Regions from separate parts of the Dorea sp. BIOML-A1 genome, predicted to be linked through region 3. Evidence: predicted binding sites of a transcription regulator. Region 3 holds the regulator's gene; each other region holds the start of a gene.
What was found. The regulator Rex, encoded in region 3, represses fermentation and respiration genes when NADH is low (regulators of the CRP and FNR family bind a similar motif). The targets are predictions, from matches to a motif close to ATTGTTAANTANTTAACAAT.

Region 1 (11,114 bases), on a different contig from region 3:
GTAATATACCCGCTTTTTTTCCGCTACCCATGAGGCGGGTTAGAAACAGGAGGAAATAGTAAATGAGTTTACAGGTAGAAAAGTTAGAAAACAACATGGCGAAACTTACTATCGAAGTTCCGGCCGATGATTTAGAAAAAGCGCTTCAGAGTGCATATATGAAGCAGAAGAACAAGATCGCTATGCCGGGATTCCGTAAAGGAAAAGTACCACGTCAGATGATCGAGAAAATGTATGGACCGGAGATCTTCTACGATGATGCAGCAAATGCACTGATCCCTAAGGCATATTCTGAAGCATATGAAGAGTGTGAACTTGAGATTGTTTCAAGACCGGAGATCAACGTTGTTCAGATTGAAAAAGGAAAATCATTCATCTTTACAGCAGATGTTGCAACAAAGCCGGAAGTAAAACTCGGTGAGTATAAAGGACTGGAAGTAGATAAAGTATCTACACGCGTAACTCAGAAAGAAGTAGACGCTAAGATCCAGGAAGAAGCAGAGAAAAATGCAAGAGAAGTTGTAGTTACGGACCGTGCGGTAGCAGACGGTGATGAAGTAATTCTCGACTTTGAAGGATTTGTTGATGGTGAAGCATTTGAAGGCGGAAAGGGAGAGAACTATCCACTGACTATCGGATCAGGATCGTTCATTCCTGGATTTGAAGAGCAGTTAGTAGGCGCTGAAGCTGAGAAAGAAGTTGAAGTAAAAGTTACTTTCCCGGAAGATTATCATGCAGAAGAATTAAAAGGAAAAGAAGCTGTATTCAAATGTACAGTTCATGAGATCAAAGCAAAAGAACTGCCGGAAATTGATGATGAGTTCGCAGCAGAAGTATCTGAATTCGATACATTAGAAGAATACAAAGCAGACGTAAAAGCAAAGATCAAAGAGCAGAAAGCAGCAGACGGAAAGAGAAATCAGGAAGATCAGGCTGTAGAGCAGGCTGTTAAGAATGCAGAATACGAGATTCCACAGCCAATGATCGAGACACAGACAACTCAGATGGTAGAGGATTTTGCACAGAGAATCCAGTCTCAGGGAATCACTCTTGAGCAGTACTTCCAGTTCACAGGACTGACTGCAGAGAAGATGATGGAAGATATGAGACCACAGGCAATCAAGAGAATTGAGACACGTCTTGTACTTGAGGCAGTAGCAAAAGCTGAAAATATCGAAATCACAGATGAGAAGATCGATGAAGAACTTGCCAAGATGGCTGAATCTTACAACATGGAAGTTGAGAAACTGAAAGAATTCATGGGTGAGAACGAGAAGAAACAGATGAAGGAAGATCTGGCAGTTCAGGAAGCTGTTACATTCCTTGTTGAGAATGCAGTAGAAAAATAAGAATGTCAGATCATAACATAGTATAGTCAGGAGGCATATACATGAGTTTAGTACCTTATGTCATTGAACAGACAAGCCGTGGAGAACGTTCTTACGACATCTATTCAAGATTATTAAAAGACAGAATTATATTTCTGGGCGAAGAAGTAACAGATGTATCTGCAAGTGTGATCGTTGCACAGCTTCTGTTTCTTGAAGCAGAAGATCCGGAGAAAGATATCCATCTGTACATCAACAGTCCGGGAGGCTCTGTAACAGCCGGAATGGCAATTTATGATACCATGCAGTATATCAAATGCGATATTGAGACAATCTGTATTGGTATGGCTGCAAGTATGGGTTCATTCCTTCTTACAGGAGGAACAAAGGGCAAGAGACTTGCGCTTCCAAACTCTGAGATCATGATCCATCAGCCGCTTGGCGGAGCTCAGGGACAGGCAACAGAGATTCAGATCGCAGCAGATCATATCTTAAAAACTCGTCAGAAACTGAATCAGATTCTGGCAGAAAATACAGGACAGCCGTTAGAGGTCATCAACGCAGATACAGAAAGAGATAACTTTATGACTGCGGAAGAAGCCAAAGCGTATGGTCTGATTGACGAAGTCATCAAGAACCGCTAGGGCAGTCCTCAGACGAGGTGAAAAGTATGGCAGGAAAGAACGATGATCAGGTAAGATGCTCGTTCTGTAACAAGACGCAGAATCAGGTGAGAAAGCTGATCGCAGGTCCGAATGGGGCATATATCTGTGATGAGTGTGTGGATGTCTGCGCAGAGATTATAGAAGAAGAATTTGAATACGAGAACGGAAGAGAATGGAATCCGTTCTCGGATATCAATCTTTTAAAACCGGAAGAGATCAAAGCATTTCTGGATGAATATGTCATTGGTCAGGAAGAAGCGAAAAAAGTATTATCGGTAGCTGTTTATAATCATTATAAACGTGTAATGGCGGGAAGAAATATGGAAGTAGATCTTGGTAAAAGTAATATTCTCATGCTCGGACCGACAGGATGCGGTAAGACGCTTCTGGCTCAGACACTGGCAAAGATTTTGGGAGTACCGTTTGCGATTGCTGATGCAACAGCATTGACAGAGGCCGGATATGTCGGTGAAGATGTAGAAAACATTCTTCTGAAGATCATTCAGGCGGCAGACGGAGATATTGAACGTGCAGAGTATGGAATTATATATATTGATGAGATTGATAAGATTACAAGAAAATCAGAGAATCCATCGATTACCAGAGATGTATCGGGTGAGGGTGTACAGCAGGCGCTTCTGAAGATTATTGAAGGAACAGTTGCCAATGTACCTCCACAGGGAGGAAGAAAGCATCCGCATCAGGAGATGATCCAGATCGATACCACGAATATTTTATTCATCTGTGGAGGAGCCTTTGAAGGAATCGAAAAAATCGTTGAAAAACGTATCGATCAGAAATCAATTGGATTCAATGCAGAGATTGCAGAAAAGCATGAAGATGATGTGGACAGACTGCTTCAGCAGATTCTGCCGCAGGATCTTGTGAAATTTGGTCTGATTCCGGAAATCGTAGGCCGTGTACCGGTAACAGTAGCATTGGAAATGCTGGATAAAGATGCATTAATGAAGATTCTTACAGAGCCGAAGAATGCATTGACTAAACAGTATCAGAAGCTGTTGGAACTGGACGATGTAGAGCTTACATTTGATGATAAAGCACTGGAAGCAATCGCAGAGACTTCCCTGAAGAGAAAGACGGGAGCAAGAGGACTGAGAGCGATTATGGAAAGTATCATGATGGATATCATGTATAAAGCACCATCGGATGAGACATTAAAATCATGCCACATCACAGAAGATGTTGTAAAAGGAACAGGAGAGCCTGTATGTGAACATGCAGAACCTGACTCAGAAAGTGCATAATAAATGAAAAGAAAGACGGCGGGTGCGAAGAATAATTGTACCCGCTGATTTTATACCAAGATAATCCAGTCGGTGAACAGGAGTGTGAATATATGACAGGAGAAACCTATAGTCTGCCTATGGTTGCCTTAAGAGGACTTACGATACTGCCGGAAGAGGTCAGACATTTTGATGTAAGCAGGGAAAAATCACTGCAGGCGATTGAAGAGGCGGTAAAAAACGGCCAGAAGTTATTCGTCAGCGCTCAGAAGGATCTGGAAATAGAAGAGCCGGGAGCAGAAGATGTCTATCTGGTTGGCTGTGTTGTTACCATAAGGCAGGTAGTAAAATTACCAAAAAAAATGAGCCGTGTACTTGTATCCGGAGAAGTAAGAGCAAGTCTTGTAAGAATGGATAGTGAGACACCATATCTCCAGGCAACGGTAGTAGAACTGCCGGATGATGAAGTAGTATCCGGAGAGCGGGAAGAAGACGATCCAATGAACCGGGAAGCAATGATCCGTGGATTACAGGATGTCTTCAAAGAATATCTGTTAAAGAACCCAAAGCTTTCAAAAGAACTTGGCATGCAGGTGGAATCCATTCATGATCTGAAATACCTGACAGATGTGATTGCTGCAAATATGCCGTTTTCATTCGAAGATGCGCAGGAACTGCTGGAAGAGACGAACGTTATGAGACGGTATGAACTTCTGCTATATAAGATTGTGAATGAGATCCAGGCACAGAAAGTAAAAGAAGAGATCCAAAGTAAGGTGAAAGAACGTGTGGACAAGAATCAGAGGGAATACATCCTACGGGAAGAACTGAAAGTAATCCGTGAGGAACTTGGTGATGACAATACCATGTCGGATGCGGATGAATTCCAGCAGGCGGCAGATGCATTGAAAGCTTCGAAAGAAGTAAAAGAAAAGCTGAACAAAGAAATCAAAAGATTCCGCAATTCCATGAATTCCCCGGCGGAAACAGGCGTTATCCGGACCTATATCGAAACAATGCTTGAAATGCCATGGGATAAAACTTGCAAAGAGCATAAAGATATTGCATTTGCAAGACAGGTACTGGATGAAGATCATTACGGTCTGGAGAAAGTAAAAGAACGAGTACTTGAATATCTTGCAGTACGGGCGCTTACGAAAAAAGGCGAAGCACCGATCATCTGTCTTGTGGGTCCTCCGGGAACCGGTAAAACTTCGATTGCGAAATCTCTTTCCAGGGCGTTGAAGAAGCCGTATGTGAGAATTTCGCTTGGAGGTGTCCGTGACGAAGCGGAAATCCGGGGGCACAGAAAGACTTATGTAGGAGCAATGCCGGGAAGAATCGCAAATGGAATGAAACAGGCAGGAGTCAAGAATCCACTGATGCTGTTGGATGAGATAGATAAAGTCAGCAATGACTATAAAGGAGATACATTCTCAGCACTTCTGGAGGTTCTGGATGGCGAACAGAATAATAAGTTCGTAGACCATTATCTGGAAGTGCCGATGGATCTGTCGGAAGTGTTATTTATCACAACGGCAAACAGCCTGCAGACCATTCCAAGGCCGCTTCTTGACCGTATGGAAGTCATTGAGGTTACCAGTTATACAGAAAATGAAAAACTGCATATTGCGCAGGAACATCTGATTCCAAAGCAGATCGAAAAGCATGGACTGAAAGCAGATCAGCTGACCATCAGTAAAAATGCGATTTGGAAGATGGCAAGAAATTACACAAAAGAAGCAGGGGTCAGACAGTTGGAACGTAAGATCGGTGATATCTGCCGTAAATCAGCAATGGAGATCCTTGAGAAAAAGAAGAAATCCATTCATGTGACAGAGCGGAATATGGAACACTATCTGGGTAAGGAACTTTACAGTTATCAGATGGCAAATGAAGAAGATGAAGTTGGTATTGTGCGTGGACTCGCATGGACCAGTGTCGGCGGTGATACACTCCAGATCGAAGTGAATATGATGCCGGGAGAAGGAGAAATCCTGCTGACCGGACAGCTTGGCGATGTCATGAAAGAGTCCGCGAGAACCGGTATCAGTTATATCCGTTCCGTAAGCAAAGAGCACGATATTACAGATGATTTTTTTAAGAAACATGATATACATATCCATATTCCGGAGGGAGCCGTTCCAAAAGACGGACCATCTGCCGGTATTACAATGGCAACTGCAATCATGTCTGCGGTGACAGGAAGAAAAGTACGGGCAGACCTCGCTATGACAGGAGAGATTACACTGCGCGGACGTGTACTCCCGATCGGAGGGCTGAAAGAAAAGCTTCTGGCTGCAAAAAATGCAGGAATGAAGACCGTACTTGTCCCGGCAAAAAATGAAAGAGATGTTGAGGAAATTTCAACAGAGATTACAAAGGGACTGGAAATTAAATTTGTAACACACATGAATGAGGTGCTGAAAGAAGCACTTGTATAGTCAGATCTTCTGGCACGGGTCAGAAGATGGATCAAAGGAGAAATATATGATAATCAGAAATATTAATCTGGAAACCGTATGTGGAATCACCAGCAAACTTCCGGAGAATACACTTCCGGAGATTGCATTTGCAGGAAAATCCAACGTAGGAAAGTCATCCCTGATCAATGCGCTTATGAACCGCAAATCATACGCAAGAATATCTGCAACACCGGGAAAGACACAGACGATCAACTTCTATAATATTAATGAGGCATTATATCTGGTCGACCTGCCGGGTTACGGATATGCGAAGGTATCCGAACAGGAGAAGATCAAATGGGGACAGCTGATCGAACGTTATCTGCACGGGTCGAAGCAGTTGAAAGTAGTATTCCTTCTGATCGATATCCGTCATAAACCATCCGGTAACGACAAGATGATGTATGAGTGGATCGTGTCACAGGGATTCCATCCGGTGATCATTGCAACAAAACTCGATAAGATCAAACGCAGCCAGAAAGACAAACAGATCAAGATTGTAAAAGAAGGTCTGGGAGTGTTACCGGGAACAATTGTCATCCCGTTCTCATCAGTGACGAAACAGGGACGTGATGAGATATGGGAGCTGGTGGAAAGAAATTATCTGAATACTCAGGAGAATGAAGAATAGACAGAATCCATTTCAGATGGTAATTAATGAGATAAAGTTTGTCAAAGGATTGACAAACTTTATCTTTTTTGTTATGATTAGACTAAAGTACAAACATTGGTCTAAAACGGGTAAAAAATGTGAAAATAACAAGTATAATAAGAGGAAAGGAGAATATCATGGATCTGATAACCAATATCCAGAAGTATTCTATTCATGACGGGGACGGAATCCGTACGACCGTATTTTTTAAGGGATGTCCGTTAAAGTGTGTGTGGTGCCATAATCCTGAGACACAGCGCTTCGAGCAGGAAATTCAGTATGATGCGGAGAAATGTACCGGTTGCGGCGTATGCGCAAAAGTCTGTCCGAACGGCGCGGTTACCATGGAAGACGGAAGACCGAAGCTGGATAAAAAACTTTGTAAGCTCTGCGGAAAATGTGAGAATTTCTGTACACAGGGAATCCGGGAGATCGTTGGCCAGGAATATCCGGTAAAAACACTTGTAAAGGAACTGATGAAAGATCTGATGTTCTATGAACAGTCCGGCGGTGGAGTTACACTTTCCGGTGGTGAAGTGATGACTATGTCTACAGATTATGTACTTGCGATCGCAAAAGCTTTGAAGAAAGAAGAAGTATCGCTTACAATTGATACATGCGGATATGTTCCGTATGAGAAGTTCGAAGCAATCCTTCCATATGTCGATACATTTTTATATGATGTAAAGGTAATGGATCCGGAATTACATAAGCAATATATCGGAGTAGACAATAAACTGATCTTAGATAATCTTGTAAAACTTTCAGATGCAGGAGCAAGGATATACATCCGCATCCCTACTGTTAAGGAAGTAAATGGAAACGAAGAGAATATGAAAGAGACGATCCGTTTCCTGAAAGAACACGATATTCATCCGGCACAGGTTAATTTGCTGCCATATCATAATACGGGAAGCAGTAAATATCCGAAGCTGGATATGGAATATAAAGGTAATGACTTGAATGCACCGACAAAAGAAGAGATGGAGGGGTTTGTGAAACTCTTCCAGGAAGCAGGTTTTTCTAACACAAAGATAGGAGGTTAAAACAATGGCTGAAAAAAGAGGCATGAACGAAAGAATCCAGAAGTTAAGAGAACTGAGTGTTACAACACCGGTACACATCGATCTGGAAAGAGCAAAGATCGAAACAGATTTTTACAGAGAAAATGACGGAAAATATTCTATCCCGGTTATGAGAGCTATGGTGTTAAAAGAGTATTTTTCAAAGAAGACACTTTACCTTGGAGACGGTGAGCTGATCGTAGGAGAGAAGGGAAAAGATCCACAGGCATCTCCGACATTCCCGGAACTTTGCTGTCACAGCGTTGAGGATATGACAGTTATGAGTGAGCGTGATCTGGTATCCTTCCACACAACAGAAGAAGACAGAAAACTCCAGGCAGAAGAGATCATTCCGTTCTGGAAGGGAAGAACTATGAGAGAGAGACTTCTGGCTTCCATGACTCCGGAATGGAACGACTGTTACGCAGCAGGTATGTTCACAGAATTTATGGAGCAGAGAGGACCGGGACATACATGTGGTGGAGAACAGGTATTTACAACAGGATATCTGGACTACAAAGAGAAGATCAAAAAGACAATGGATGCTCTTGATTTTATGAATGATCCGGATGCTCTGGATAAAATGGAAGAGTTAAAAGCCATGGATATTTCCTGCGATGCAGTGATTATTCTTGGTGAGAGATATCATGAATTAGCACTAGAGCTGGCAGAAAAAGAGGCTGATCCGGTACGTAAAGAAGAATTAAAACAGATTGTAGCCAACCTGGAGGTTGTACCGGCACATGCACCACAGACATACTGGCAGGCAATCCAGTTATACTGGTTCACACATCTGGCAGTTACAACAGAACTGAACCCATGGGATGCATTCAGCCCGGGACGTCTTGACCAGCATCTGATCAAATATTATGAAGCAGATACAGAAGCAGGAATTCTGGATGATGAGAGAGCAAAAGAACTGTTAGAGTGCTTATGGGTGAAATTCTACAATCAGCCTGCACCGGTTAAAGTAGGTATCACATTAAAAGAAAGTGCCACATACACAGACTTTGCAAATATCAATACCGGAGGAGTTACACCGGACGGACGTGATGGTGTCAATGCAGTCAGCTACCTGATCCTTGACTGTATGGACGAGATGAAGTTGGTTCAGCCAAACTCTAACGTAACGATCAGTAAGAAGACCCCTGCACGTTTCCTGAAGAGAGCATGCGAGATCTCAAGAAAGGGATGGGGACAGCCTGCGTTCTACAATACAGAAGCACAGACCATGGAGCTTATCAATGCAGGAAAATCACTGGAAGATGCACGCCGCGGCGGATCTTCAGGATGTGTTGAGACAGGAGCATGGGGAAGTGAAGCATACATCCTGACAGGATACCTGAATATTCCAAAAGTATTCCAGCTGACACTTTATAATGGATTTGACAAGGAATCCGGAAAACAGCTCGGCCTTAAGACCGGTGAAGCAAAAGATTTCAAGTCTTATGATGAATTATGGGATGCATTCCAGAAACAGCTGAAACATTTTATTGATATTAAGATTCGCGGAAACAATGTGATCGAGAAATTATATGCAGAGAATATGCCGGCACCTTGTCTGTCAGTGGTAACAAATGACTGCATCAGCAATGCAAAAGATTACAATGCAGGTGGAGCAAGATACAATACAAACTATATCCAGGGTGTAGGTATCGGAACAGTTACCGACTGTATCACATCTGTTAAGTATAATGTATTCGATAAGAAGAATTTCACAATGGAAGAGCTGCTTGAAGCTATGGATCATAACTTCGAAGGTTATGATGCAATCTTCCGTATGGTACATGACAAGACACCGAAGTATGGTAACGATGATGATTATGCAGATTCTGTTATGCAGGATGTATTTAATCTGTATCATGACCTGATCACAGGACGCCCGACCATGAGAGGCGGAAAATACGGAGTAGATATGCTTCCTACTACATGTCACGTATACTTCGGAGAAGTGATCGGAGCAACTGCAAACGGAAGAAAAGCGAATGTACCTGTATCGGAAGGTATCTCTCCAGAGAAGTCTGCTGATACAAACGGACCTACAGCTGTTATCAAGTCATGCTCTAAGATGGATCACCTTGCAACAGCAGGAACACTTCTGAACCAGAAGTTTACGCCTGATGTTGTTGCCGGAGAAAAAGGTCTTGAGAATATGTCAAGCCTGATCCGCAGCTACTTTGCAATGGACGGACATCACATTCAGTTCAATGTCATCGACAGACAGACACTGATCGAAGCACAGAAACATCCGGATGATTACAGAGACCTGATCGTTCGTGTTGCCGGATACAGTGACTTCTTCCGTAACTTAAGCAAACCGTTACAGGATGAGATCATCAACCGTACAGAACAGTCATTTGAATAAAATGAAATCTGCAGGGTAAACCTGAAGATAATTAAAAAATAAAAAAGTCCTTAGGCAGGAATCGTGATGCCGGCTGTTGCCGGATGTATAAATTCTTGTTTAAGGACTTTTTTTCAGGCCTGGCAGCAAAAATATGATATGATATTAGTGAACGTAGAAATACGGATAAAAAATATGTTAAGAAAAGAGATGGAGAAAAGTTATGAATCTAAAAGGAATGAATTTGAAAAAGGAAAGGACGAAAATTCAGATGGTGCTGACGGTTCTCGTTATACTGTCGGTAGTCAGACAGTTTTTCCTGGGAAATTACCACAATATGTTTCTGGGAATTCTGACCCTGTTTTTGTTCATGGTACCCGCTGTATTAGATCAGACACTGGGAGTAACGATTCCGGTAGGACTGGAGACGGTGATTCTGATTTTTATCTTTTCGGCAGAAATACTGGGAGAGATCAACGCATTTTATGTTAAGATTCCTGTTTGGGATACCATTTTACATACGACAAACGGTTTTCTTATGGCGGCAATTGGATTTGCACTGATCGACCTGTTTAACAGAAGTGACCGGTTCTCAATTAAGATGTCTCCGTATTTCGTGGCATTTTTTGCATTTTGTTTTTCGATGACAGTCGGTGTATTGTGGGAGTTCTTTGAATTTTCAATGGACTGGTTCTTCGGACTGGATATGCAGAAAGACTGGATCCTTCCATCGATCAGCTCTGTGAAACTCAACCCGACAGGTGCAAATGTCCCGGTGCATGTGGACATCCAGTCAGTGGTGATCAATGGCGAAAAATGGAATCTGGGTGGATATCTGGATATCGGAATAGTGGATACGATGAAAGATCTGATGGTGAATTTTATCGGAGCGGTGGTGTTCTCGATCATCGGAATTCTATATCTGAAGCACCGTGGCAAGGGAAAACTTGCGGCATCACTGATCCCGCAGGTAAGAGACGAGAAGGAGCAGAAGAGATAAAAAGAACCGGATAAGAGTGGATTATGGAAAAGAATATACAGAAGATCAAAATAAAGAACCAATTGGAATTATGGGCATTCTGTGCAGTCATAGGAACTGTGGCGGGAGCTTTGGTCTGGGCATTGCTGAAGATCATGGCATCAGGAACAGAAATGATATGGGAGTGGATACCGGAAAGAATTCATATTCCGTATTATACAGTGCTCGTGTGTACTGTGGGCGGAGCCATTATCGGGATATTTCGAAAGTTATACGGGGATTATCCGGAAGATATGGAAACCGTCATGGGAAAAGTAAAGAAAGAAAAAAGATACGAATATAAAAATATGCTGGTCATGATGATCGCAGCACT
Region 2 (11,114 bases), on a different contig from region 3:
TATGTGTATAAAAATACATATATATTTAATATATTATCATGTTTTAATCAAAAAACAAGTGGATAATTCCACATAATCATGAAACATTCACTTGTTTTCTTATACATTTCTATGCAATTACAGTCTGAACGATCGTCCAGAGAATGATCAGTGCCCCCAATACGATACGGTAATATCCGAACACTTTGAAATCATGCTGCTTGATATACCCCATCAGGAACTTGATCGCAATGACCGACAGACCAAACGATACGATACATCCCAGCATCAAAAGAGCAAACTCCGCACCTGTAAAATGGAAACCAAACTTGATCAGTTTCAGAAGACTGGCACCAAACATTGCGGGAATCGCCAGGAAGAATGTAAATTCTGCTGCCACTTCCCTTGATACACCGATCAGCAGTGCTCCGACAATCGTAGCTCCTGATCTGGATGTTCCCGGGATCAGTGCAAGCATCTGGAAAAATCCAATCCACAGCAGCATCTGGACACTGAGCTGTGAAATCTTTGTAACAGAAGGTTTCTTCCCTGCATTATGCTTCTCAACGATGATGAATAACACACCATAAACGATCAGCATGATCGCTACCGGTAATGGTTTGTAAAAGATCTCATCGAGAATATCGTTAAAAAGTATTCCAACTATTCCTGCAGGTACTGAGCCGATCAGTACTTTGATCCACATCTGCCATGTCAGCATCTTCTGCTTATGGCTTTTTCTCGGTGAAAATGGATTCAATTTGTGGAAGTACAATACTACAACCGCCATGATCGCACCCAGCTGGATCACTACATCGAACATTTCCATAAATGCATCACTCATACTCGGCTTTAATACATTTCCCACCAGAATAAGATGTCCCGTACTGCTGACCGGAAGCCATTCCGTGATTCCCTCCACAATTCCCAAAATAATTACCTTAATAACATCTAACATGTTGCGCTCCTTTCCTTAATCCAGCACATATTTTTCTATAAATTTCGCAACGCCTTCTTCGTCATTGGACAGTGTCACATAATCTGCTGCTTCTTTCAGCGATGGAATGGCATTCTCCATTGCCACACCTGTTCCGACTTCTTTTAACATCTTCAGATCATTGTTTCCATCTCCGAATGCCATGATCTCTTCTCTTGGAATGCCAAGAACCTTCCCAAGTTCGATCATTGCCTTCCCTTTATTGACACCTGCAGCATTAATCTCCAGATTCATCGGAAGCGCACCGGTAATCTCGATTCCAGATACCTCTTCAATCTCTTTTCTGGCTGCATCACGGTCTTCTACCGATGTAAATAATGCCTGAATCTTATCTACCGGCTGATTCATCTCTTCAAACTTTGCCCTCACATCATCCACGGGTACACGCGTAGACGTAATATAATCCGCCATCGCCGGTATATTCAGATACTTGTCAATTCTGGTCAGTGCCTCTTTGGATGCATATCCAATGCCATGATAGTAAATCTCTCTGAACGTATCATAACGTTCAAATATAGTCAAAATTACTTCTGCAATATCATACGCAAGAAGTTCTTCCACGATCACCTCGTTCTTCTCCATATCTATGACTCTTGCTCCATTTGCGGTAACTGCATAACGGATTTCCTGCAGTCCGGTCAGCTCTTTCGGAATACCGGAAAAAGGTCTTCCTGTCGCCGGCATGACAATGATTCCCTGTTCTGACGCTCTTTTCAGTACATCTTTCGTGTATGCGGTCAGTTCTTTATTCGTCTTCAGTAAAGTTCCATCTAAATCCATGCCGATCATTCTGATCTTATTCTTCATATGTAACTAATTCCTTTCTTTCTCTTGAGAACCGGTACAGATTTTTACTGATCTTATTCTCGCCCTGTTCATAAGCCTGTTCCCCGTGATCGATCATCTTCTGAACAGTCTCTTTATTTCCTGCAGGTGCAAAAAGAACCGCATCCTTTCTCGGAATCATAATGATCAGATCATCCTCTAATTTGTCTGCGCACACCTGCCAGATATGTTTGAAACATACGGAACTTGCTTCATGATGTCCGTCTGCCACAATTCCAAATCCTCCGTACCAGGTATTCGCAACTACAAATTCTACATCTCTGTTCAGATTTTCACAAGACTTATGATACAATTCTATGATATCACATTCCGGTGGAAGCATATTGTCTTTTAATATCTCATATGCATCTTCGGCCCTTTTGATTGCAAATATAACATTCAAATCCCCAAGAAAACTAATTACCGGAGCATCTTTTTTGGAAAAATGTTTTCCGTTCAATGCATGTGAATCTGTAAGTTCTGTTTTTACCCACGGATAGATCTTATCGCAGATATTTTCATATTTATAATTTTCTTCTTCATATTTTTTCATATTAAATATTCCTCTCTCACTTAGACATTCTCATTATTTATTTTATACACAAATCTCCTCTGTGTAAACCTTTTCCGGATTTGTTTATATAAAGTTTTAAATACCTTTAATCTGTCGAAAGAAACAAAAAACTTCTGTCTCTTCTTATGTTTCCGGTCAAAAATTTGCTTTATCTTATGTTTTGTAGTATAATAGATACGCATTCGCGAAAAGGGAAAGGATATGTTTATGATAAGTATGAAAAAGAAACGAGCATTACGATCGGCTTTGGCAATTACCATCTGTACCGTAACAATTGCTTCTGTTAATACTCCAGTATATTCGGCACCTTCCACAGATGAATTGGAAAGTACCACCTCTGGTTTAAAAGGTGAGTTAAATGATTTGAACAGCCAGTTATCTTCCTTAAGTAAGGAACTGGACAATACTTCAAGCCAGATTGAGGATTTATCTGCTAAGGTTGAAAAATCCAAGCTGGATCTCGCTTCTGCGCAGCTTGATGAAGAAGCGCAGTATGATTCGATGAAAGACCGAATCAAATTCATGTATGAAGGCGGCGGCGCATCTCTGGTTCAGATTCTTCTTACTTCAGAAAGTATGGGAGATTTCCTGAACAAGGCTGAATATGTTGCCACTATTAGTCAGTATGATCGAAAGATGCTGGAAGAATTACAGCAGGTTCGCAGTAATGTAGAACAGAAACAGAATGACCTGGAACAGCAGCAAAGCAAGCTTTCCGGCCTTCAGGAGACATTAACCAGCAAGCGTAATGAATTAAATTCAAAAATTTCATCTACTTCCGGGGAACTGGCAGATTATCAGGCACAATTAGACCGTGCCAAAGCTGCTGAGGAAGCATTAAAGCTTGCACAGAACGATGAAGTCTCAGGATCTGTAAAGACAGATGACGCAAAAAATACTGAGACAAGCAACACTAATACCAATACGAATAACGCGAATAAAAATAATCAGACAGCATCAACAAATACAAATAACGCAAATAAGAACAACACTACCAACACTAATTCTCCAACTGTTAATAATGGTAATTCAACTCCGGCTTCAACCACAGATGTTGCCCTGTTAGCGGCAATTCTCCAGTGTGAAGCAGGCGGTTATGACGGAATGTTAGCCGTTGCAACTGTTATAATGAACCGTGTGGCAAGTCCGGCATATCCGAACAATTTGCGCGCAGTCATTTACCAGTCCGGTCAGTTTGCCCCAACCTGGAACGGTTCATTGAACCGTGTTCTCAGCAAAGGTGCTTCCTCAACTGCTTATTCTGTTGCCCAGGCAGCACTTGGCGGCGCAAGACATTCTGCAGTTATAAACTGTTTACAGTTCCGCTCAGCATCTACCGGCGTATCTGGTATAAATGTTGGTGGAAATGTATTTTTCTGATTTTTATCAGTTGATTTTGTCTCTTATGTATATTATGAAATAAAAAACAAGCCTCGTTCGGAGGCTTATTTTTTGTACGATTTATTCATACTCCATAACATCGATCCATTTCATCAGAAAATCTTTTTCCAGCCGGATATCTTTCTCAAGTTCTGCGGCAGCAACAATTGGAAGCCATTGTTCTACATACTGTCTTGCGGTATCGCTTTTCTTACAGAATAACTTAAGATAAAGATCTGCACTCTCCTGATCGTGTAATGCAAACAGCAAATATGTCATTGCCGCATCTGCGCTTGCATTTCCCTGTGAAGCATGTGCCCAGTCAATCACAGTCATCTTTCCGTTCTTTTCAACAATTACGTTACTTGGATTAAAATCACCATGACACAATTTTGTATGTCTCGGCATAGATTCCAATCTAGTCAAAAGTTCATAACGCTCTGTTGCATCCAAAACTTTCAGATTTCTTATCTTATTTGCGAGTTTATCTTTTAATTTCGGTAATGTTTCTGCCGTTTTACTCTGTACTTTCAGCTGAAGATCTACAAAATCTGACATATATTTTTCAAGATTGGCACGGTCAATTTTCATCATTTCTTCCAAAGTTTTTCCTTCCCGGTTCTCAATGACCAGCGCCCATTCCCCATTAATCTGAGTTACCTCTTTTAGTTTCGGAATATCCAATCCTGTTTCTTCAACTTTCACAGTATTCAATGCTTCATTAAATACTGCTGACTTTGGATGATCTGTTACAAATATTTTAACAACACCCTCCTCGGTCTTATAAACTGATTTGTAAGGTCTCTCTACGATCAAATTCTTCTTTTCGAGCTTCATACAGATTCCTCCTTTTTATTGAATCTTTTGCCCTTTTCCTTCTTGTTATCTGTATTATATACCTTATTGTCAGATTTTTAAATAGTTTTTGATATTTTTTTCACCATTTTTCATCCTGCATATTTATTGTTATTTTTTTATCAATATTTTGACATAAGAAAAAGTGCAACGTCACACGCTGCACTTTTCCTATGCTCAATACATTATCCAATCTACAAACAAAAACTCATGGATATTATATTTACGCCTTTTTTATTTTCCATAATAGCATTTCAGGTAGATTTCTTTCATCTCACTCATAAGAGGATATCTTGGGTTAGCTCCTGTACACTGGTCGTTGAATGCCTGCTCTGTCATATCATCCAATGTATCCAGGAAGTATTTCTCATCTACACCGTAATCTTTGATTGTCTTCTTAATGCCAATCTTCTCTTTGAGTTCTTCCAGTTTAGCGATGAAGTTCTCAAATACTTCTTCATCTGTCTTACCTTTGCATCCTGCAAAACGTCCTAATTCTGCGTATCTTGCAAGTGCATGTGGATACTGATACTGAGAGAATGTTCCCATTCTTGTAGGTACTTCTGCAGCATTGTAACGCATTACATCTGTCAGGATTACAGCGTTAGCAATACCGTGTGGCAGGTGATGGAATGCACCAAGTTTGTGAGCCATAGAGTGGTTCAGTCCAAGGAATGCATTTGCGAATGCCATACCAGCCATGCATGAAGCGTTAGCCATCTTCTCTCTTGCGATTGGATCATTAGCACCATTCTCATATGCAGATGGTAAGTAATCAAATACTGCTTTTACTGCCTTCATAGCAAGACCATCTGTAAAGTCTGTAGCCATGATAGATACATATGCTTCGATTGCATGTGTCATTACGTCGATACCAGATGCACTTGTCAGTCCCTTAGGTGCTGTCATTGCATTGTCAACATCTACGATAGCCATGTTTGGCATTAATTCGTAGTCTGTGATAGGCCATTTTACTCCTGTATCAGCATCTGTGATGATTGCGAATGGAGTTACTTCTGAACCTGTTCCTGAAGATGTTGGAATAGCTATAAAGTAAGCTTTCTCTCCCATCTTAGGGAATGTGTATACTCTCTTACGGATATCCATGAAGTCCATAGCCATATCTTCGAATTTTGCTTCCGGATGCTCATACATTAACCACATAATCTTTCCGGCATCCATTGCGGATCCACCACCAAGAGCGATGATCGTATCTGGCTCAAATGCTCTGATCTGTTCTACACCTCTTCTAGCGCACTGCAGAGTTGGGTCTGGAGCAACTTCAAAGAAGCATGTATGCTGGATTCCCATCTGATCTAATTTATCTTCGATCGGTTTTACATAACCATTCTTGTACAGGAAACTGTCTGTTACGATGAACGCTTTCTTCTTATGCATTACAGTTCCGAGTTCATCTAATGCTACAGGCATGCAGCCTTTCTTAAAGTATACTTTCTCAGGTGTTCTAAACCACAGCATGTTTTCTCTCCTCTCTGCAACTGTCTTGATATTGATCAGGTGTTTCACACCTACGTTCTCAGATACAGAGTTTCCTCCCCAAGAACCACATCCAAGTGTAAGAGATGGAGCAAGTCCGAAGTTGTAAAGGTCTCCGATACCACCCTGTGATGAAGGTGTATTGATCAGGATACGGCAAGTCTTCATAGCCTGCTGATGTTTCTCAATCTTTTCTGTCTGTGATGGGTGGATGTAAAGTGATGATGTATGTCCGTATCCACCATCTGCAACAAGCTGCTCAGCTTTTGCAAGAGCCTCATCAAATGTCTTAGCTCTGTACATAGCCAGTACAGGAGATAATTTCTCATGTGCAAATTCTTCTGAAATATCAACAGATTCTACTTCTCCGATCAGGATCTTTGTAGCTTTCGGTACATCTACACCGGCTAATTTTGCAATCTCATATGCTGATTTTCCAGGAATCTTATTATTTAACGCACCGTTAATGATAATTGTCTTGCGGACTTTATCAAGTTCTTCTCCCTTCTTAAGGAAGTAGCATCCACGGTATGCAAATTCTTTCTTAACTTCATCATAGATGCTGTCCAGTACAGTTACTGACTGTTCAGAAGCACAGATCATACCATTGTCAAATGTCTTAGAATGGATGATGGAGTTAACTGCCATCTTGATATCTGCGGAATCATCAATGATAACAGGTGTGTTACCAGGTCCAACACCAAGTGCCGGTTTTCCTGAAGAATATGCAGATTTAACCATTCCAGGACCACCTGTTGCAAGGATCTCATCAGCATCTTTCATAACTGTTGTTGTCAGCTCTAATGACGGAACATCGATCCATCCGATGATTCCTTCCGGTGCTCCGGCTTTTACTGCTGCATCAAGAACAACTTTCGCTGCCGCAATTGTACATGCCTTTGCTGCCGGATGTGGACTGATGATGATTGCATTTCTTGTTTTCAAACAGATCAGTGTCTTAAAGATTGCTGTTGATGTAGGGTTTGTAGTTGGGATAACCGCTGCTACCAGACCAACTGGTTCTGCAATCTTTTTAATTCCGTATGCTTTGTCTTCTTCAATCACACCACATGTCTTGTCATTTTTATACTTATTATAAATATACTCTGCTGCGTAATGATTTTTGATGATCTTGTCTTCTACAAGACCACGTCCTGTCTCTTCTACTGCCATCTTAGCAAGCGGGATACGCATCTTATTTGCTGCCATCGCTGCTTCGAAAAAGATTTTGTCTACCTGTTCCTGTGTGTAAGTAGCAAATTTTTTCTGAGCTTCTCTCATTGCTTTCATCTTAGCTTCGAGAGCTTCTACATTATCAATAATCTCTGGTACTGCGTTTTCTTTTTTCTTTGTCGCCATGTTGATTATCCTCCTGTGAGTTTTTGTTTGTTTCGATGGTCTTAGTATAACCGTTTGTTAATTCTTTGTCAATATGTTTTTGATATTTTTTTCACATATTTGATAATTCTTTAACAGATTGCTTTTACCACCTCTTTCACTCTACACAAAGAAGCTGCCACAGGCAGCTTCTTCTGTACACATTGATATTTAAAAACGTTCCAAATTGTGCTCAGTATGTAACAGCATGTGTGATTTCGGCGAATTTGGTTTTACAAAATATTCTTCATACATTTTTTGTACATCATGATTTTCATGCGAAAATCTGCGTTTTGCATTCTCATCCAGATGATAGAGTTTACGTCCTCTTTCGTATGCCATCTCCCTTCCATCATGAATCGGCTGTCCACCGCCGCCTACACATCCTCCGGGACAAGCCATGACTTCTACGAAGTCGTAATGTACTTCCCCTTTGTTAATACGGTCCAGAAGTGCCCGTGCATTGCCCAGACCACTAACTGCAGCCGTTCTGACAGTTACATTGTCAATCTGGAAATCCGCCTCCTGGATTCCCTCATTCTCATTGAATCCTGTACTTCTTACCGCTTTAAATGCATCTTCCGGCGGATTCTCACTCTTAAGCAGATAGTATGCCGTACGAAGAGCTGCCTCCATGACACCTCCTGTTGCACCAAAAATTACACCTGCTCCTGTTCCATCCTGCATCGGCCGGTCACTTTCTATATCTGACAGTGTATCCGGACTGATATGCGCTGATTTGATCATCTTTGTCAGTTCTCTCGTCGTAATAACCGTATCAACATCATGTCCTGCGTACTCCTGATAGAACAGTTCCATCTCCTTTTCTTCTTTTTTTGCCACACATGGCATTACTGATACTGTGTAAATCCTCTGCGGTGATACTCCGAGCTTCTCTGCAAAGTAAGTCTTCATCACAGCTCCGAACATCTGCTGCGGTGATTTTGCCGTTGAAAGCTGTCTCACCAGATGTGGATACTGTGATTTGATAAATCTAAGCCATCCCGGGCAACAGGAAGTAAACATCGGACGCTCTTTCAATTCCCCTGCAGTAAATCTGTGCAAAAATTCCGTCCCTTCTTCCATAATTGTCAAGTCAGCCGAAAATGTGGTGTCAAAAGCATAGTCGACTCCCATTCTCTTCAAAGCGTCAAGGATCTTTCCAACTGTTGCTTCATCATCAGAAAGTCCAAATTCCTCACCCCATGCTGTTCTGACAGCCGGAGCTACCTGTGCAACTACAATCTTATCCGGATCTGCAATTGCATCCCATATATCTTCTGTATCATCTCTTACTCTTAACGCACCAACCGGACAATGTGTAATACACTGTCCGCATAATGCGCAGTCAGCTTCTTCTATTGTCCTGTGACCAGCCACATTGATCGTAGTTCTTGATCCTGTTCCTTCCACATCCCATACACCAAGTCCCTGTACTTTTTCACAAACCTGTACACAGCGCATGCATTTTATACACTTGGAAGAATCCCTGATCAATGGGAATTCTTTATTCCATGGCTGTCTTTCAATCTCCATTTTAAACGGAATATCTATAATATTCAGGTCATTTGCAACCGTCTGAAGACTACAGTTTCCACTTCTGGAACAGGTAACACATTCACAGTCATGCTGCGAAAGGATCAGCTCTACCGTTGTTCTTCTGTGTCTTCTGACTTTCGGACTGTTCGTATGAATGACCATACCTTCTTTTGCAACATTATTGCATGAGGTGATAAGTTTCTCTTTTCCTTCTAATTCCACTACACAGACACGACAGGCCGCAATTTCATTGATTCCTTTTAAATAACAAAGTTTCGGAATTGGAATTCCATTCTGGGATGCAGCTTCCATGATCGTGGTATTCTCTTTTACCGTTATCTCTCTTCCATCTATTGTAAGATTTACCATAATGTCTCTCTGCCTCCCTTAAATATACCGTATCCGAAGTGATCACAGCGAAGACATCTTCCTGCTTCCTGTTTCGCTTCTTTTTCTGTCATACAATTTTCCACTGCCTCAAAATCGCAGACTCTTTCACACGCTTCTCTTTCTGTAAGATTTACTCTTCCGCAAGGTGTACGATCATCCAGATGCGCTTCTGGAATATCAACGTCGCAGGAAATCTCATGATGATATCCAAGATACTCATCAATATTAGCTGCTACGACTTTTGCAGCTGCAATTGCCTTAATAACTGAAGCCGGTCCGCTTGCACAGTCTCCTCCGGCAAATACACCTGGAAGGTTCTCGAATGCTCCTGTGCTTTTGGTAACAATTTTCCCACGTTCAACCGGAATACCAGCCTGTTCAAAGTGATGTGTTTCGATATTCTGTCCGATTGCTACGATTAATACATCGCATGGTATGTAAATATCTTCTTCACCTGTAGGTTTGATGCTTGCTCTTCCGTCTCTGATTGAGCTCACCATCTGAGGGGTCACATAGATTCCTTTTACATGATGATTCTCATCTACATCAATGGATGACGGTGCTTTCAATGTCTGTAATTCAATACCTTCTGCAACTGCTCCGTCTATTTCTCCCGGAAGTGCAGTCATATCCGCAACTCTTCGTCTGTAAACGATACTTACTTTCTTGGCACCCAGACGTTTTGCTGTACGGACCGCATCCATGGATACGTTACCTCCACCGATAACAGCAACCTCTTTTCCTGTCAAATCCATAATCTGATTCTTCCCTACGTTACGCAGGAACTGTACAGCTGATAGGATTCCGTCTGCATCTTCATTTTCCAATCCTAATTTTTTATCTGTACTTGCCCCGATTGTAATCAGAACAACATCATATTCCTGTCTCAATTGCTGGATTGTAATATCCTGACCGATCTTCAGACCATTTTTCACCTGCACACCTGTCTTCAGTATCGCACGGATATCATCGTCAAGTCTGTCTTTCGGAAGTCTGTAGTTCGGAATACCATAACGAAGCATTCCTCCTAATTTCGGAAGCATCTCATATACAGTTGTCTGATGTCCCATTAACTGCAGATAATAAGCTGCACTCAAACCACCAGGTCCTCCACCAAGGATTGCAATCTTTTTTCCTGTATCCGGTGCACACTGCGGAGGATCAACTTCTCCCGCAAAATCTGCTGCTACACGTTTTAATCCACGAATATTAATAGAATCATCCACCATATTTCTTCTACATCTTGCTTCACATGGATGTTCACAGATAAATCCACATGTGGTCGGGAACGGATTATCTTTTCTCAGCAGACGGATCGCATCTGCATATCTGCCTTCACCTACCAGTGCAACATATCCCGGAATATCTACATGTGCAGGACATAAAGATACACATGGTACCGGCTGATTATAGGTACAGGTACATCTTCCGTTCTGGATATGTTCAACGTAATCATCACGATAACCGATCAATCCTTTGTATACCATATTAGCAGCCTCATATCCGATTGCACAGTCTGCTGATTCCATGATTGAAAGTGCAGTCTGCTCCATAATATCCAGCGTCTTCATAGTTGCTTTTCCATCCAGTACTTCACGGATGAAATTGTTCAATTGACCTAATCCGATACGGCAAGGTACACATTTTCCACAGGTCTGTGCATGACATAACTCAAGAAATGCTCTTGCCATATCTACAGGA
Region 3 (11,114 bases):
ACGGCGGCAGACAGACTGTATGGTATCACTATGCAGGAAAAAGGTGTATCTACACTGGTATCTGTCAGCCTGCTTGAAAATGAACTGGATAAATAGGAGGAAGATATGGGATTTTTTGAAAAACTGGTTGCCGGTCTTGGTAAGACCAGAGACAATATTGTATCAGGAATGGACAGCATCTTTCACGGATTCTCCCGTATCGATGATGACTTTTACGAGGAGCTGGAAGAGGTTCTGATCATGGGAGATCTTGGTGTACAGGCAACATATGATATTCTGGATGATCTGAAGGCAAAAGTAAAAGAAAAACACATCAAAGAACCAATGGAATGCCGGGAACTTCTGATCGAAAGTATCAAAGAACAGATGGACATCGGAGAAACAGCATATGAATTTGAAAACCGCACATCCGTAGTGATGGTAATCGGTGTCAATGGTGTAGGAAAGACTACAACGATCGGAAAGCTTGCAGGAAAGCTTCGTGCAGAGAATAAGAAAGTTGTAATTGCAGCGGCCGATACATTCCGTGCGGCGGCCGGAGAACAGTTAAAAGAATGGGCGAACCGTTCGCAGGCAGAGCTGATCGGCGGACAGGAGGGATCTGATCCGGCATCGGTTGTGTTTGATGCTGTTGCGGCAGCAAAGGCGCGGCATGCAGATGTGCTGATGATCGATACAGCCGGACGTCTGCACAATAAAAAGAATCTGATGGAAGAACTCAGAAAGATGAATAAGATCATTGACCGGGAATTCCCTGAGGCATACAGAGAGACATTGGTTGTTCTGGATGCAACAACAGGACAGAATGCCCTGCAGCAGGCGAAGGAATTCAACGATGTGGCAGAGATTACAGGGATCGTTTTGACAAAGATGGATGGAACCGCAAAAGGAGGAATCGCAGTTGCCATCCATGCAGAGCTGGGCGTTCCGGTAAAATATATCGGTGTGGGAGAGACTATTGACGATTTGCAGAAATTTGATGCAGATGATTTCGTGAATGCGTTATTCGAAAGACCGAAAGATGATGAGGCTTCAGAAGAGGTTTCAGAAAACGAATAAGAGGAAGAGAGGAAGTACGAGATGTTAACATTAGAAAAATTCAAACAGGCGAGTGCAATCGTAAAAGAAGTAACCCTGCCAACTAAGCTGGTATACAGTGAATACTTAAGCAAACAGACAGGTGCTGATGTCTATCTGAAACCAGAGAATATGCAGTATACAGGTGCTTATAAAGTACGTGGTGCATATTACAAGATCAGTACAATGAGCGAAGAAGACAGAAAGAAAGGTCTTGTAACTGCGTCTGCAGGTAACCATGCACAGGGCGTGGCATATGCAGCAAAGAAATTCGGCTGCAAGGCAACGGTAGTTATGCCGACAGTTACACCATTGATCAAAGTAAATCGTACAAAGAGCTATGGAGCAGAAGTCGTATTACACGGAGATGTCTATGATGATGCCTGTGCATATGCAATGAAACTTGCAGAAGAAGAAGGATACACATTCGTACATCCTTTCGATGATCTGGATGTTGCAACGGGACAGGGAAGTATTGCAATGGAAATCTTTGAAGAACTTCCGGACGTAGATTATATTCTCGCACCAATCGGTGGCGGCGGTCTGATCACAGGAGTTTCGACACTTACCAAGATGCTGAATCCGAATGTCAAAGTAATCGGTGTAGAACCGGCTGCCGCTGCAAGCATGACAGAGGCATTGAAAGAAAGACATCCGGTAACACTTGCAAGTGCCAATACGATCGCTGATGGTACAGCTGTAAAACGTGTCGGAGAAAAGATCTTCCCATATGCAGAAAAGAATATAGATGAAGTTATTACAGTTGCAGATGATGATCTGATCGGTGCATTCCTCGATGTAGTAGAGAATCACAAGATGATCGTAGAAAATTCAGGCCTTCTGACAGTAGCGGCGCTCAGACAGCTTGATCTGAAAGGAAAGAAAGTCGTATCCATCTTAAGTGGTGGTAATATGGATGTGATTACAATGTCCTCGATCGTACAGCACGGACTGATCCAGAGAGACAGAATCTTCTCTGTATCTGTACTTCTTCCGGACAAGCCGGGTGAACTGGTACGCGTTGCAGCTACAATCGCCAAAGCAAATGGTAATGTAATCAAACTGGAGCATAACCAGTTCGTAAGTACCAACCGAAACGCAGCAGTAGAACTTCGAATCACTCTGGAAGCATTCGGAACCGAACACAAACACCAGATTATGAAAGCCTTAGAAGACGAGGGCTTAAGTCCAAGAGAAGTTAACGCAAAACTTTATTAATAATATATAAAAAATGATTATGGAATCCCCATAATCATTTTTTTTGAATAAATATCCATAATAGAACTTGACAACACATGTATTATTGTATACAATTATACATGTTGAATTTAGTACTTTACTACGAAAAAATATTTTAGAAAGCAGGCGATGGAAAATGGAAAACAGGAAAGTATACCTGGATGATCATACAAATTTATTGCAACTGGAAGAGCACATGTACCCGTTGGTGGATGTGAAGACACCGAATGTATTTCGTAATCTGTTCCATTATGACGAGATTCCGAAAATCGCATTCAATGACCGAATTGTTCCGCATTGTATGCCGGATGAGATCTGGATCACAGATACAACATTCAGAGATGGCCAACAATCACGTGCCCCGTACAGTACTGAGCAGATCGTAACATTATATGATTATTTTCATCGTCTGGGTGGTCCGAAGGGAAAGATCAGACAGTGTGAATTCTTCCTCTATAGTAAAAAGGACAGAGACGCAGTCTACAAATGCATGGAAAAGGATTATAAATTCCCGGAGATAACAAGCTGGATCCGTGCGAGCAAGAAAGATTTCGAACTGGTGAAAGAGATCGGAATGAAAGAGACTGGTATTCTGGTAAGCTGTTCGGACTATCATATATTCTATAAACTAAAGATGACAAGACGTGAGGCAATGGAACATTATCTGTCTATCGTAAGAGAATGTCTTGAGACAGGAATCAGCCCGAGATGTCATCTGGAAGATATCACACGTTCCGACATCTATGGATTCGTCATTCCATTCTGTCTGGAACTTATGAAATTGATGGATGAGTATAAGATTCCGGTCAAGATCCGTGTCTGTGATACCATGGGATACGGGGTCAACTATCCGGGAGCTGTAATACCAAGATCTATTCCGGGAATCATCTATGGACTCAGAGTACATGCCGGTGTTCCAAGCGAACTGATCGAATTTCACGGACATAATGATTTCTATAAGGCAGTCAGCAATTCATCGACAGCATGGCTTTATGGTGCGTGCGGTGTGAACTGTTCACTTTTTGGAATCGGAGAGCGTACCGGTAATACACCACTGGAAGCGATGGTGTTCGAATATGCACAGCTTCGTGGCACACTGGATGGGATGGATACAACAGTTATCACAGAGCTTGCAGATTATTATGAGAAAGAGATCGGATATCATATTCCTTCAAGAACACCTTTTGTTGGTAAGAACTTTAATGTAACAAGGGCTGGAATCCATGCAGATGGTTTATTGAAGAATGAAGAGATCTACAACGTATTTGATACCGGAAAATTCCTGAACCGTCCTCCGCTTGTTGCAATATCTAACACATCCGGACTTGCAGGTATTGCACACTGGATCAATACATATTTTAAGCTGCCGGAGGACAAGAAAGTAGATAAGAACTCAGAACTTGTAAGTTCTGTAAAAGAATGGGTAGATAAGCAGTATGAAGAAGGACGAGTAACCGTTCTTACAGACGATGAGTTGATCAGAGTTATCGACGAAAACTGTAAGAGAATTGGTGTGGAATTGATATAGCAGAGGTGTTTTTAATGGAAGAATATCAGGACAGATCCTTACGAGGAAGAGTGTTCCGGCATCTGCGGGAAGATATTCTGAATGGGGTATATAAAAATCATGAAGAATTAAGGGAAGTAACAATCGGTGAAGAACTGGGGGTAAGCAGAACACCGGTAAGAGAAGCCTTAAGACAATTGGAGTTAGAAGGACTGGTTACGATCATTCCGAATAAAGGTGCGTATGTGACAGCCATTACCAGAAAAGATGTGAAAGATATCTATAAGATACGTTCGCAACTGGAAGGGCTGTGTGCCAACTGGGCAACGAAATATATTACGGATGCGCAGATTGAAGAACTGGAAGAAGTGATTCTTCTGTCAGAATTTCATTTGCATAAGAAGGGATCCGGACAGATTGAACAGATGTCAGAAATGGATGGTAAGTTTCATAAGATATTGTATGAGGCATCCAACAGCAGGATCCTGGAACATGTATTAACAGATTTTCACAAGTATGTACAGCTTGCCAGGACGATGTCTATTGAAGCACCGGAGCGTGCCGAGAAATCAATAGAAGAACACAGAGAAATCCTGGAAGCAATCAAGGCAAAAGATGCGGCAAAAGCAGAACAGCTTGCAAATGAACATATATTACACGTGATGGAAAATCTGCATCTGGAAGAATAATAAAAGATGCCGCGAACAGATAGAAAGGAGACAAATACCATGGCAAAAATTAAAATGACAACACCGATCGTAGAGATGGACGGAGACGAGATGACAAGAATTCTCTGGAAGATGATCAAAGAAGATCTTCTGGAGCCATATATTGAACTGAACACAGAATATTATGATCTGGGTCTGGAACATAGAAATGAGACAGATGATCAGGTAACAATCGATGCTGCTAATGCAACCAAGAAATATAAAGTTGCAGTAAAATGTGCAACAATCACACCGAATGCGGCACGTATGAAAGAGTATGATTTGAAAGAAATGTGGAAGAGTCCGAACGGAACGATCCGTGCAATACTTGACGGAACTGTATTTCGTGCACCGATTGTTGTAAAAGGCATTGAGCCATGTGTAAAAAACTGGAAAAAACCAATCACTATTGCAAGACATGCATATGGAGATGTATATAAAAATACAGAGATGAAGATTCCTGGACCTGGAAAAGTAGAACTGGTATACACGGCAGAAGACGGCACAGAGACCAGGGAACTGGTACACAACTATGCAGGACCGGGTGTTGCACAGGGAATGCATAACTTATGCGGATCTATTGAAAGCTTTGCGAGAAGCTGCTTTAATTATGCATTGGATACAAAGCAGGATCTGTGGTTCGCAACAAAAGATACGATCTCTAAGAAGTATGACCATACATTCAAAGATATTTTCCAGGAAATCTTTGACAAAGATTATGCCGAGAAGTTCAAAGAAGCCGGAATTACATATTTCTATACTTTGATCGATGATGCGGTTGCAAGAGTTATGAAATCAGAAGGCGGATATATCTGGGCATGTAAGAACTATGACGGAGATGTAATGAGTGATATGGTTTCTTCCGCATTTGGTTCTCTTGCAATGATGACATCTGTTCTGGTATCACCGGATGGAAATTATGAATATGAGGCAGCTCATGGAACTGTACAACGTCATTATTACAAGCATCTGAAAGGGGAAGAGACTTCTACAAACTCTGTAGCTACAATTTTTGCATGGACAGGTGCTCTTAGAAAACGTGGTGAGATGGATGGAAATGCCGAATTGGCAGCATTCGCAGATAAGCTTGAAAAAGCAACCATTGATACCATTGAAGAAGGTAAGATGACGAAAGATTTGGCATTGATCACGACACTGGAAAATCCAACCGTATTGAACAGCGAAGGATTTATTAAGGCAATTGCTGAAAAATTAAAATAGATAATATATATCTACAGGACCTGCCACCGGCAGCTCCTTACGAATGCATGGCAATATAAAAGCCCGCCCCAGAAGCTTCTGGAGCGGGTTAAAAAGTTATAAATCAGGCGTTTAAGCGTCTTCCGCTAATTCCTCCCATTTCATGTATAATTCTTCTAATTCTTCCGCTATTGCGGCTTTTTCTTTTGCAAGTTCCTGGCATTTTACAGAGTTGGTGAAGATATCTTCCTGAATCATCAGGGCATCGATCTCACTATCACGGTCTTCCAGTTCGCCGATACGTTCTTCAGTCTTTTTTAGTTCATTCTGACGTTTGCGAAGTCTTGCCTGGGCTTCCTTTTGCTCCTGCCAGCTGAGTTTTGACTCGGATACATTCTTGTCTGTACTGTTATCTGAAACGGATGAAGGTGTAGAGGCTTCTCCGGCATATGCAGTAGTGAGTTCTTCTTTTTTCTCCAGATAATAGTCATAATTTCCGATATAATTTACAAATGTATGATTGACAAGATCCAGAATCCGTGATGCAGTCTGATTGATGAAATAACGGTCATGAGAGACATAAAGTACAGTGCCGGTATAATCATTCAAAGCATTCTCAAGGATTTCTTTGGATGCGATGTCCAAGTGGTTGGTCGGCTCGTCGAGGATCAGGAAATTTGCTTCAGAGAGCATCAGTTTCGCAAGAGATACACGTCCGCGTTCCCCACCGCTCAAAGAACTGATCTGTTTGAAGACATCATCACCGGTAAAAAGAAATGCTGCAAGCACATTCCGGATTTCCGTATTCGTAAGAGTCGGATAATCATCGGAAATCTCGTCAAAAATTGTTTTCTCCATATGAAGGACATGATGTTCCTGATCGTAGTAGCCAATCTTAACATTGGAGCCAAGTGTATAAGTACCGGAATCAGCAGATACCACTCGGTTTAAGATCTTAAGAAGCGTAGTCTTTCCTGTTCCGTTATCACCGATTACTGCGACATGTTCACCACGTTTGATCTCGAGATTAACGTCTGTAAAAAGTTCCTGTCCGGGGAAAGATTTGCTTAAATGTTCAATAGTCAGAACATCATTGCCGCTTACACAGGATGGTTCCAGTTTCAGATGTATATCTGTATTAACTTCTATCGGTTTTTCGATGGTCTGCATCTTTTCCAACATCTTTTCGCGGCTTTCGGCACGTTTGATGGATTTTTCGCGGTTGAAAGAACGAAGCTTTTCGATAACCGCTTCCTGATGCTTGATTTCCTGCTGCTGGTTAAGATATTCCTTCAGGCGTATGTCGCGAAGCTGCTGCTTCTTTGCTGCATAGTCGCTGTAATTTCCCATATAAGTACGAAGTTCTCCAAGCTCGATTTCAAGAACTTTAGTGACAACTTTGTTCAAAAAATAACGGTCATGAGACACGATCAGCACAGCTCCCTGATAGTTTAGAAGATAGGATTCAAGCCATGCAATTGAATTCAGATCCAGATGGTTGGTTGGCTCATCAAGAAGCAAAATGTCTGGTTTCGTTAACAGAAGCTTGCCGAGAGATACACGGGTTTTCTGTCCTCCGGAGAGAGTGTCGACGGGTTTGGTGAAATCATTTTCCGTAAATCCAAGTCCCTTTAACACACCGGTGATCTCACTTTCGCAAGAATAGCCGTTCTCACGTTCGAAAGCGGCCGTAAGGCGGTTGTAAGTTTCCAGACGGTCGTTCAGGGCGTCGCCGGAGAGATGCTTAAGTTCCATCTCGATCTCGCGGATACGGCGCTCCATAGCGATTATATCGGCCTTTGCGGTGCGGACTTCTTCATAGATCGTATTACCGCTTTGCATCTCTTGATGCTGGGCAAGATAGCCAAGTGTCTTACCTTTTGTCAGGATGACGTTGCCGTCATCCGGGGCTGATTCGCCTACAATCATTTTGAGCAGAGTGGACTTACCGGCACCGTTCGGTCCGACAAGAGCTGCTTTTTCGTGATCTTCTATATGGAAGGATCCATCTCTGACGATGAGGTGTTCACCGAAAGATTTCTGGATCCCGTGACATGCTAATATCATATATTTCCTCCTGAGTTATGGATAATTGATACGTTGGTATTCTCAAAATGCATTTACACATGCTACTTTATTATAACGGAAATTGCATAAAATTCAACAATAGTTTGACAATAATCTTTCAATTTTATATAATTATTTTAGACTATGATTGGAAGGGTGAAAACATTGGAAGAAAGAGAGATTTCTCGTGCGGTCATAAGAAGATTGCCGAGGTATTACAGATATTTGGGCGAACTGTTGGAAAATGGTGTAGAGCGGATTTCTTCGAACGATCTGAGTAAGCGGATGAAAGTAACAGCATCCCAGATCCGTCAGGATCTTAATAATTTCGGAGGATTCGGACAACAGGGATACGGTTATAATGTTAAGTATTTATACACAGAGATTGGAAAGATATTAGGATTGGAAGAAGACCACAATATTATTATCATTGGTGCAGGTAATCTTGGGCAGGCACTGGCTAATTATGCAGCCTTCGAGAACCGTGGATTCATTCTGAAAGGAATCTTTGATGTGAATCCAAGACTTCAGGGAGTATCCATCCGTGGAGTTCCGATCCGTATGATGGATGATCTTAAAACGTTCGTTCAGAATAATGAGATTGATATTGCAGTTCTGACGATTCCGAAAGAGAAAGCAATTGAAGTTGCGAATATGCTGGTTGAGAACGGAGTACGTGCGATCTGGAACTTTGCACATACAGATTTGAACCTTCCGGATAATGTTGTTGTTGAGAATGTGCATCTGTCAGAAAGTCTGATGCAGTTGTCATACAATATCAGTCGTTACAAAGAGGACCATAAATAAACTATAATACAAGAAAGCGTGTAGGAGTAGTCTGGAATACGGACATATTTTTACACGTTCTTTTGTTGCAGAGATATATCTGATGGGAGATGAATGAATATATGAAACTTCTGGTTAATGCTGCGCAGATGAAGGCTGCCGATCAGTACACGATTCAGGAACTGGGCATTGCATCACTGGAATTAATGGAGCGTGCAGCAAATGCCTGTGTACAGACGATGCAAAGTGAGAATCTGGATCTTTCTTCTGTCTGTGTGGTATGTGGATCAGGGAATAATGGTGGAGATGGATTTGCCATCGCCAGGATCTTGAAGAATATGGGGTGTTCTGTGGATACTTATCTGGTCGGCAATCCAGAGCATTGTACACCGGAGACACGGGAACAGATAAGACGTCTTAAAGAATGTGGTGGTAAGATCACGGAAGATATCCCGCAGGATAACAGCTACAGCATAGTGATAGACGCCGTGTTCGGAGTCGGACTGAGCCGTAAGATTGAAGGTACATATCGTCAGGTGATTGAACGTATGAATCAGATGCAGGGTACAAAATTTGCAGTAGATATCCCATCAGGACTTTCAGCCTCTACGGGATGTGTGCTTGGTTGTGCATTCCACGCAGATGATACAGTGACATTCGAGGTGAAAAAGATCGGCCTTGAGCTGGCGCAGGGCAGAGCATATGCAGGAAGAGTGACAGTAGCAGAGATTGGCATTTCGCATGAGCCGTTATTACAGGATGCAGATGTGATCCATTCTTTTGGAAGAGAAGAATATCGTAGAATGCTTCCGGAAAGACCGGAAGATTCTAATAAGGGAAGTTATGGAAGGCTTCTTGTGATCGCTGGAAGTAAGGGTATGGCAGGTGCAGCATATTTGAATGCTCATGCGGCTTATATGACAGGAGCCGGGCTTGTCAGAATCTATACACCAAAGGACAACCGCGAGATATTGCAGACACTTCTGCCGGAAGCAATCATAACGGCTTATGATGAATTTAATAAAGAAGAAGTACTAAAGCTTCTTAAGTGGGCAGACGGTGTGTGTATTGGTTCCGGCATTGGAAGAAGTACAACATCGGAGAAGTTATTGCGGACGGTTATAGAGTACGTGGATGTTCCATGCCTGATCGATGCAGACGGGTTAAATCTTCTGTCAGATAACAAAGATCTTCTTGATCGGCTGGCAGACCGGAAGTTCATATTTACGCCGCATATGAAAGAGATGTCTAGACTTACAGGCATCCCTGTGGAAGATCTTAGAGAAGACCGGATACAGATCCTGAAGAAATTCGCTGACGGATATCAGGTAACCTGTGTATTAAAAGATTCCAGAACACTGATCGCAGATAAGGCAAATGAAATCTGCCTGAATCTTACCGGGAACAGTGCGATGGCAAAAGCCGGTTCGGGAGATGTGCTGGCCGGTGTGATCGCAGGCTTTATGGTGCAGGAAAAAGATACGAAAAAAGCAGCCAGATTAGGTACATATGTACATGGTTTGGCCGGTGACCTTGCAAAATTTGAAAAAGGCGTATATAGTGTAATGGCAAGAGATCTGATAGAATATATCAGTAAAGCATTAATGAAACTGGAGGATGAATAGCAGTGAAACATTATACAAGAGTTTTAGCCAGAGTCGATTTAGATGCGGTTGAATATAATATAGAGATGATGAAGAAAAATATTCAGAAAGATACACAGATGATGGCAGTCATCAAGATGGATGGTTATGGACATGGTGCCGTTCAGATTGCAAAGCTTCTGGAACCCAAGGATTATATCTGGGGTTATGCAGTAGCTACGCTGGATGAAGCTATTTTATTAAAAGATGCATGTTTGAAGAAACCGGTATTGGTTCTTGGATGCATTTTCCCGGATCAGTGGGATACGATGATCCGCAATGAAGTACGTATGACTGTCTATAGTTATGAGATGGCAAAAGAAGTGTCAGAGCTTGCAGAAGCCATGGGCTGTAAAGTCTATGTACATATTAAGCTTGACACTGGAATGGCAAGACTGGGATTCCAGATTACAGAGGAGAATGCCGAAGAAATCGCAAAGATCAGTAAACTGCCGAACCTGGTAATGGAAGGAATGTTTACACATTTTTCCAAGTCTGATGAAGCAGATAAGACATTTACCAATGAGCAGCTTGATAAATATCTCTGGATGAAAGAAGAACTGAAAAAAAGAGGTGTTACGTTCCAGTATTATCATTGCTCCAACAGCGCAGGTATCATTGATCTGAAAGAAGCGAATATGGATATTGTACGTGCGGGTATCACTACATATGGCATGTATCCGTCAGATGAAGTAGAGAAAGAACGGGTTCCGTTAAAACCGGCAATGGAACTTATCAGTCATGTTGCCCATGTAAAATGGCTGACAGAAGGAAAGCCTGTAAGCTATGGCGGAACGTATGTTACAACCCGTCCGACAAAAGTGGCTACGATTCCGGTCGGTTATGGAGACGGATATCCAAGAAGTCTGTCTAATAAAGGATATGTGC

Region 1: GT508_RS01030 (trans-4-hydroxy-L-proline dehydratase activase) is a predicted target of Rex. The motif match lies at 6,371-6,390, and genes of this name have one in related genera.
Region 2: GT508_RS05215 (aminoglycoside phosphotransferase family protein) is a predicted target of Rex. The motif match lies at 4,718-4,737, and genes of this name have one in related genera.

The regions. Positions count from the first base shown of each region.
Region 1 covers NZ_WWSA01000002.1:36,547-47,660, forward strand. The annotation lists gene tig (trigger factor) at 63-1,349, shown strand; gene clpP (ATP-dependent Clp endopeptidase proteolytic subunit ClpP) at 1,391-1,972, shown strand; gene clpX (ATP-dependent Clp protease ATP-binding subunit ClpX) at 1,999-3,258, shown strand; gene lon (endopeptidase La) at 3,351-5,681, shown strand; gene yihA (ribosome biogenesis GTP-binding protein YihA/YsxC) at 5,728-6,333, shown strand; gene GT508_RS01030 (trans-4-hydroxy-L-proline dehydratase activase) at 6,492-7,400, shown strand; gene hypD (trans-4-hydroxy-L-proline dehydratase) at 7,405-9,783, shown strand; gene GT508_RS01040 (hypothetical protein) at 9,986-10,762, shown strand; gene GT508_RS01045 (chloride channel protein) at 10,786-11,114, shown strand, end outside.
Region 2 covers NZ_WWSA01000008.1:55,910-67,023, reverse strand. The annotation lists gene GT508_RS05235 (undecaprenyl-diphosphate phosphatase) at 110-937, opposite strand; gene GT508_RS05230 (Cof-type HAD-IIB family hydrolase) at 953-1,783, opposite strand; gene GT508_RS05225 (hypothetical protein) at 1,773-2,354, opposite strand; gene GT508_RS05220 (cell wall hydrolase) at 2,583-3,755, shown strand; gene GT508_RS05215 (aminoglycoside phosphotransferase family protein) at 3,837-4,592, opposite strand; gene adhE (bifunctional acetaldehyde-CoA/alcohol dehydrogenase) at 4,845-7,472, opposite strand; gene GT508_RS05205 ([FeFe] hydrogenase, group A) at 7,656-9,392, opposite strand; gene GT508_RS05200 (NAD(P)-binding protein) at 9,386-11,114, opposite strand, start outside.
Region 3 covers NZ_WWSA01000005.1:7,061-18,174, forward strand. The annotation lists gene smc (chromosome segregation protein SMC) at 1-96, shown strand, start outside; gene ftsY (signal recognition particle-docking protein FtsY) at 106-1,059, shown strand; gene ilvA (threonine ammonia-lyase) at 1,081-2,295, shown strand; gene GT508_RS03385 (2-isopropylmalate synthase) at 2,453-3,844, shown strand; gene GT508_RS03390 (GntR family transcriptional regulator) at 3,859-4,512, shown strand; gene GT508_RS03395 (NADP-dependent isocitrate dehydrogenase) at 4,552-5,751, shown strand; gene abc-f (ribosomal protection-like ABC-F family protein) at 5,863-7,797, opposite strand; gene GT508_RS03405 (redox-sensing transcriptional repressor Rex) at 7,963-8,604, shown strand; gene GT508_RS03410 (NAD(P)H-hydrate dehydratase) at 8,706-10,208, shown strand; gene alr (alanine racemase) at 10,211-11,114, shown strand, end outside.